2 regions of the Streptomyces sp. WG5 genome follow, and region 2 is predicted to be linked to the other one. Evidence: riboswitches for the same ligand, from Rfam matches in the RefSeq annotation. Region 2 holds a riboswitch; the other holds the start of a gene.
The links. Region 2 has a riboswitch for thiamine pyrophosphate ahead of thiO (glycine oxidase ThiO). Riboswitches for the same ligand answer to the same signal wherever they lie in the genome.

Region 1: it holds a riboswitch for thiamine pyrophosphate, as region 2 does, so the genes downstream of both, ACP4IX_RS23675 (thiamine ABC transporter substrate-binding protein) here and thiO (glycine oxidase ThiO) in region 2, are expected to answer to the same signal.

The regions. Positions count from the first base shown of each region.
Region 1 covers NZ_JBNGGC010000023.1:56,812-60,208, reverse strand. The annotation lists gene rlmN (23S rRNA (adenine(2503)-C(2))-methyltransferase RlmN) at 1-1,105, shown strand, start outside; TPP riboswitch at 1,172-1,277, shown strand; gene ACP4IX_RS23675 (thiamine ABC transporter substrate-binding protein) at 1,401-2,444, shown strand; gene ACP4IX_RS23670 (ABC transporter permease) at 2,489-3,397, shown strand, end outside.
Region 2 covers NZ_JBNGGC010000009.1:75,053-78,449, forward strand. The annotation lists gene ACP4IX_RS11460 (thiazole synthase) at 1-232, opposite strand, end outside; gene thiS (sulfur carrier protein ThiS) at 235-435, opposite strand; gene thiO (glycine oxidase ThiO) at 432-1,631, opposite strand; TPP riboswitch at 1,629-1,740, opposite strand; gene ACP4IX_RS11475 (hypothetical protein) at 1,793-2,143, shown strand; gene ACP4IX_RS11480 (NAD(P)/FAD-dependent oxidoreductase) at 2,233-3,397, shown strand, end outside.

The DNA of each region.
Region 1 (3,397 bases), on a different contig from region 2:
TCCCGCCCCAGGTGAGCTCACCTTCGCCGCACCCCGCGGAGCGAAGCGGCCGCCGCGGCACCTCGCCGACCTCACGCCCGCCGAGCGCAAGGAGGCCGTCGCCGCGATCGGCGAGAAGCCGTTCCGCGCGAAGCAGCTCTCGCAGCACTACTTCGCGCGCTACGCGCACGACCCCGAGCAGTGGACCGACATCCCAGCCGGCTCGCGCCAGGGGCTCCAGGAAGCTCTGCTGCCCGAGCTGATGACGGTCGTGCGGCACCTGTCGACCGACCAGGGCACCACCCGCAAGACGCTGTGGAAGCTGTTCGACGGGACGCTCGTCGAGTCCGTCCTCATGCGCTACCCGGACCGGGTGACCATGTGCATCAGTTCCCAGGCGGGCTGCGGCATGAACTGCCCGTTCTGCGCCACGGGGCAGGCGGGGCTGGACCGGAACCTGTCCACCGCCGAGATCGTGCACCAGATCGTGGACGGCATGCGGGCCCTGCGGGACGGCGAGGTCCCTGGGGGACCGGCCCGGCTCAGCAACATCGTGTTCATGGGCATGGGCGAGCCCCTCGCCAACTACAACCGCGTCGTCGGTTCCATCCGCCGCTTCACCGACCCCGAGCCCGACGGCCTGGGCCTCTCCCAGCGCGGCATCACCGTCTCGACGGTCGGTCTCGTCCCGGCCATCCACCGCTTCACCGGCGAGGGCTTCAAGTGCCGCCTCGCCATCTCGCTGCACGCGCCCGACGACGAGCTGCGGGACACCCTCGTCCCGGTCAACACGCGCTGGAAGGTGCGTGAGGTGCTGGACGCCGGGTTCGAGTACGCGGCCACGTCCGGGCGCCGGCTGTCGATCGAATACGCGCTGATCCGGGACATCAACGACCAGGCGTGGCGCGGCGACCGGCTCGGGCGGCTGCTCAAGGGCAGGCCCGTGCACGTCAACCTCATCCCGCTCAACCCGACGCCCGGCTCGAAGTGGACCGCGTCGCGGCCCGAGGACGAGAAGGCGTTCGTGGAGGCGATCGCGGCGCACGGTGTACCGGTGACGATCCGGGACACCCGCGGTCAGGAGATCGACGGGGCGTGTGGTCAGCTCGCCGCGAGCGAGCGGTAACCTGACCGGCGTCGCACATCGTCGTACGACAACGTCATACGGAAGTTCCTACGGAAGTACATCTTCATATTCCGACAGGGGAGCGCCACAGCGCTGAGAGTGCGGCACCGGCCGCAGACCCTCCGAACCTGGCCCAGGTCATTCTGGGTAGGGAGATCGGTCACCACTCGAGCTGTTGCGCCCTGCCCGGGACCCTCGCCAGGGTTCCGGGCGGGGCCGCGTCTTCTCCTGGTCACCCAGGAGGAATCCAGTGAGCATCATCAAGAGGGCCACCGTCCTCGCCGTCGGACTCGGCATGGCCGGCGGCCTGACCGCGTGCGGAGCGTCGTCCGACGGCGACGGCCGGGGCGACGGCGACCCCAGGACCGTGACCCTGGTCAGCCACGACTCGTGGGCCGCGTCGAAGGACGTCATCGCCGCCTTCGAGAAGAGCTCGGGCTACAAGGTCCGGGTCCTGGAGGACGGCGACGCCGGGCAGGCCGTCAACAAGGCCATCCTCACCAAGGACAACCCGCAGGGCGACGTCCTCTTCGGCGTCGACAACACGCTGCTGTCCCGGGCGCTCGACAACGGGCTGTTCCAGCCGTACGAGGCGAAGGGATCCGACCTCGTCCTCCCCGAGTACCGGACCGACCAGGACAAGCACCGGGTCACGCCCGTCGACACCGGGGACGTCTGCGTCAACTACGACAAGGCGTACTTCAGTGAGCACGGGCTGACGCCGCCGGACTCCTTCGACGACCTGATCGAGCCCGAGTACAAGGACCTGCTCGTCACCGAGAACGCGGGCAGTTCCTCGCCCGGGCTCGGCTTCCTCCTCGGCACCGCCGCGAAGTACGGCGACGAGGGGTGGCAGGACTACTGGAAGAAGCTGAAGGCGAACGGCGTCAAGGTCGTCGACAGCTGGGAGCAGGCGTACAACGAGGAGTTCTCCGGTTCGTCCGGCGGCAGGAAGGCCAAGGGCGACCGTCCGCTCGTCGTCTCCTACGCCTCGTCCCCGCCCGCCGAGGTCATCTACGCCGACCCGCAGTCGGCCACCGCGCCGACGGGCGTCGCCACCGGCACCTGCTTCCGCCAGGTCGAGTACGCGGGTCTGCTGAGCAACGCCGGCAACCCCGAGGGCGGCAAGGCACTCCTCGACTTCCTCATCAGCAAGCGGTTCCAGGACGACATGCCGCTGAACATGTTCGTCTACCCGGTGCGGGAGGCCGCGCAGGTTCCCGAGGCGTTCCGGAAGTTCGGGCCGCAGGCCGAGGACCCGCAGACCATGGAACCGGCGAAGATCGCCGCCCACCGCGACCAGTGGGTCACGTCGTGGACCTCACTCGTACTCAAGTAGCCGAGCGCCGGCGTCGCACGGGGAACGCGGCGCGGCTGGCCCTGATGGCCGTGCCCGTCGCGTTCTTCGCGGTGTTCTTCGCCTACCCCGTCGCCGCGATCGTCGCGCGCGGGCTGGAGACCGACGGGTCCTGGCAGTTCGGGCGGATCGCGGACGTGCTCGCGCGGTCCGACGTCCGGCACGTGCTGTGGTTCACCACCTGGCAGGCGCTGGCCTCCACCGCGCTCACGCTGCTGATCGCCCTGCCCGGCGCGTACGTCTTCGCCCGCTTCGACTTCCCCGGCAAGCAGGTGCTGCGGGCCGTCGTCACCGTGCCGTTCGTCCTGCCCACGGTCGTCGTCGGTACGGCGTTCCTGGCGCTGGTCGGGCGCGGCGGGCTGCTCGACGAGCTGTGGGGTCTGCGGCTGGACACCACCGTGTGGGCGATCCTCCTCGCGCACGTCTTCTTCAACTACGCCGTCGTCGTACGCACCGTCGGCGGTCTGTGGGCGCAGCTCGACCCGCGGCAGGAGGAGGCCGCGCGGATGCTCGGTGCCTCGCGGCCGAAAGCCTGGCGGCAGGTGACGCTGCCCGCGCTCGCGCCCGCCGTGGCCGCCGCCGCGCTGATGGTGTTCCTGTTCACCTTCACCTCCTTCGGCGTCGTCCAGATCCTCGGCGGCCCCGCCTTCTCCACCCTGGAGGTGGAGATCTACCGGCAGACCTCCCAGATCTTCGACCTGTCCACGGCCGCCGTCCTGACGCTGATCCAGTTCGCCGCGGTGGCCGCCGTCCTCGCCGTGCACGCCTGGACGGTACGGCGCCGGGAGACGGCCCTGCGGCTGGTCGACGCGGGCACGACCGCGCGCCGGCCGCGCGGCGCCGGGCAGTGGGCGCTGCTGGCCGGGGTCCTGGTCACCGTCGCCGTGCTGCTGGTGCTCCCGCTCGCCGTGCTGGTCCAGCGGTCACTGGGCGCA
Region 2 (3,397 bases):
CGGTGAAGCAGCCGGCCGTGTTCGGCAGCACCCGGATGCCGAGCTTCTCCAGCACCGACAGCACGGACCCGTGCACCGAGGCGTTCACCCGCCGCATCGCGACGGTCGTCAGCTCCGTCCCGGACGCCACCAGCGCCCGCTCCAGGACGTCGAGGCTGGGCGCCCCGCCGGTACCCATGATCAGACGGGACCCGTACGCCGTACCGCCGAGGACAAAGGGATCGTCGGCCATGGTCAGCCTCCTTGGACGGCGGTGAGGACTTCGACACGGTCGCCGTCGGCCAGCGCGGTGGCGGACCACCGCGCGCGCGGGACGACGGTTTCGTTGAGGGCGGCGGCCACACCGGACGACGCCGCGGTGAGCGTGCCCACCAGGGCGTCCAGGGCCGTGCCGGGAGCCACCTCGCGCGGCTCGCCGTTGACGGAGATGTTCATACGGGCTGCTCCGAGAGTCGCGGGAGTGCGGGGGCGGCGCCGAAGCGCCGGGGGCTGAAGGGGCGGGCCTCGGCCGGAAGCTCCCCGGTGGTCAGGACGTCCGCCATGACGTCGCCGGTGACCGGGGTGAGCAGGACACCGTTGCGGTGGTGCCCGGTGGCCAGCAGCAGGCCGTCCAGAGCGGTCGGGCCGAGCAGCGGGGCGTTGTCCGGGGAGCCGGGGCGCAGACCCGCACGGGTCTCCGCCAGGGGCAGCTCGGTGATGCCGGGGACCAGCTCGTGGGCGTCGCGCAGCAGCTCGTACACGCCGCCCGCGGTGACCGTCGTGTCCCAGCCCAGTTCCTCACTGGTGGCGCCGACGACCAGCTCGCCGTTTTCCCGGGGCACCAGGTAGAGGGGGTTGCCGCGCACCACGGCGCGCACCGTCCGGTTCAGCAGCGGCCCGTGCGCCTGCGGCATCGTCAGACGCAGCACCTGCCCCTTGACCGGCCGCACCGGCGGCAGCACGTCGTCCGGCACGCCCGTGAGCCGCCCGCTCATGCTGCCCCCGGCCAGCACCACCTGCCCGGCCTCCCGCGCGGTGCCGTCGGCCGTGACGACGCCCGTGGCGCGCTCACCGCCGCGCCCGACGGTGAGCCGGTCGGCCCACACCCGGTGGAAGACGACGCCCGCGCGTTCGCAGGCGGCCACGAGCGCGCCGGCGAGGCGCCGGGGGTCGATCTGATGGTCGCCGTCCACCCGGAGCCCGCCGCGCACACCCGGCGCGAGCATCGGCTCCAGACGCCGGCACTCGCGCCCGGGCAGCCACTCGGACTCCAGGCCCGAGCGCTGCTGGAGCGCGTGCAGTTCCCGCAGGTGGGCGCGGTCGTCGGCGTCCAGGGCGACGGCGAGTGTGCCGCACCTGCGGTAACCGAGGTCGTGACCGGTGAGGTCGGCCAGCTCCGCCGCGAACTCGGGGTACCGGCGGGCGGAGGCGAGGTTCAGGGCGAGCAGCGTCTGCTCGCCGTAGTGCAGTTCCGTGACGGCGGCCAGCATCCCGGCCGCCACCTGGGCGGCCCCACCGCCCGGTTCCGGGTCCACGAGGGCCGTGACGAGCCCGCGCTGCGCGGCCCGCCAGGCCGTGACCAGGCCGATGATCCCACCCCCGACGACGAGGACGTCGGGGGTACGTGACGACGTGTGTGGCGGAGACGACATGGGCGTCCAGCCCCTCCCTTCGCCGGCATGACCCGGATCAGGTTCGTACGGTCGGAGGCCGCCAGCCTCCCTCTCAGCCCGGTGCGTCCGGGCTCCCGCGAGTGCTTTACGTTGGCCACCCTAGCCCGCAGCGCATCGCACTCGTAAGGGAGCCTCCGCCCATGGCACGTTCACTCGACGGTCTCGTCCTCGCTCCCGTCGCCGACCAGGCGCCGGGCCAGGTGGGCACGCGAACCCGCTTCACGTATCACGAGCAGGACGGTGCCGTATGGGCCGAGTACGCGGGCGGCGACGTCGTCCGCGGCCGCTTGGTGGGAAGCAGGGAGGGCGACCGTCTCGACTTCCGCTACGTGCAGCTCAAGACCGACGGCAACACGTCGTCGGGCCACTGCGTGTCCACCGTCGTCGAGCTGCCGGACGGGCGGGTGCGCCTGGAGGAGGCCTGGGAGTGGGAGTCGCAGCGGGGCAGCGGGACGAGCGTTGTGGAGCAGGTCACCGCGCACGGGCACTGACCGGCGGACCACCGGGTGTCTAAGGTGATCAGGTGAGCGAGCAGACGCAGGAGCAGACCCGGGAACGGGGAGCGGACGCGGAGCGCGGCGTGGTCGTCGTGGGCGCGGGCATGGCAGGGGTGCAGACCGCCGTCGCCCTGCGGGAGCAGGGCTTCACCGGCACCGTGACGCTGATCGGCGCGGAGCCGCACCAGCCGTACGACCGCCCCCCGTTGTCCAAGGCCGTCCTGCTCGGCACGGCCGAGGGCTCCGCCTTCGACGTCGACTTCGAGGCACTGGGCATCACCCTGCGGCTCGGCTGCGAGGCCCTGGGCGTCCGCCCCGGCGCGCACGTCCTCGACACCTCCGCGGGGCCCGTGCCGTACGACGTCCTCGTCCTCGCGACCGGCGCCGAACCGATCCGGCTCCCCGGCGCGGAGGGCGTGCCCGGCGTGCACCTGCTGCGCACCCTGGACGACGCCGAACGGCTGCGCCCGGTGCTCGCCCGGCAGCACGACATCGTGGTCGTCGGCGCGGGCTGGATCGGCGCCGAGTTCGCCACCGCCGCGCGTGAGGCGGGCTGCGCGGTGACCGTCGTGGAGGCCGCCGGCCGGCCCCTCGCCGGTGTGCTGCCCGACGAGGTCGCCGCGAAGATGGCGGACTGGTACGCCGGTGCGGGCGCCGAACTGCGCACGCACGCGCGCGTGGAGCGCGTCGAGCCCGGGGAGCCCGGGGAGCCCGGCCGGGTGGTCCTCGACGACGGCTCACGGCTGCCCGCGGGCGCGGTCGTCGTCGGCATCGGCGCCCGGCCCGCCACCACGTGGCTCGCCGGCTCCGGGATCGGCCTCGGCGCGCACGGGGAAGTCCTGGCCGACGACCGCCTGCGCACTTCGGCGCCGGACGTCTACGCGGTCGGCGACTGCGCCTCCTTCCCCTCGCGCCGCTACGGCGAGCGGCTGCTCGTGCACCACTGGGACAACGCCCTCCAGGGCCCGCGCACGGTCGCCGCCGCCATCGTCGGCGCCGCCACCGGCGACGCCCCGGCGGCCTACGATCCGGTGCCCTACTTCTGGTCCGAGCAGTTCGGGCGCTTCGTCCAGTACGCCGGTCACCACGCGGCCGCCGACCGCACCCTGTGGCGCGGCGACCCCTCGGGGCCCGCCTGGACGGTCTGCTGGCTGCGCGAGGACCGCCTGGTCGCCCTGCTGGCGGTGGGCCGCCCCCGGGACCTCGCCCAGGGCAAACGCCTGATCCAGGCGGGCACGACGATGGACC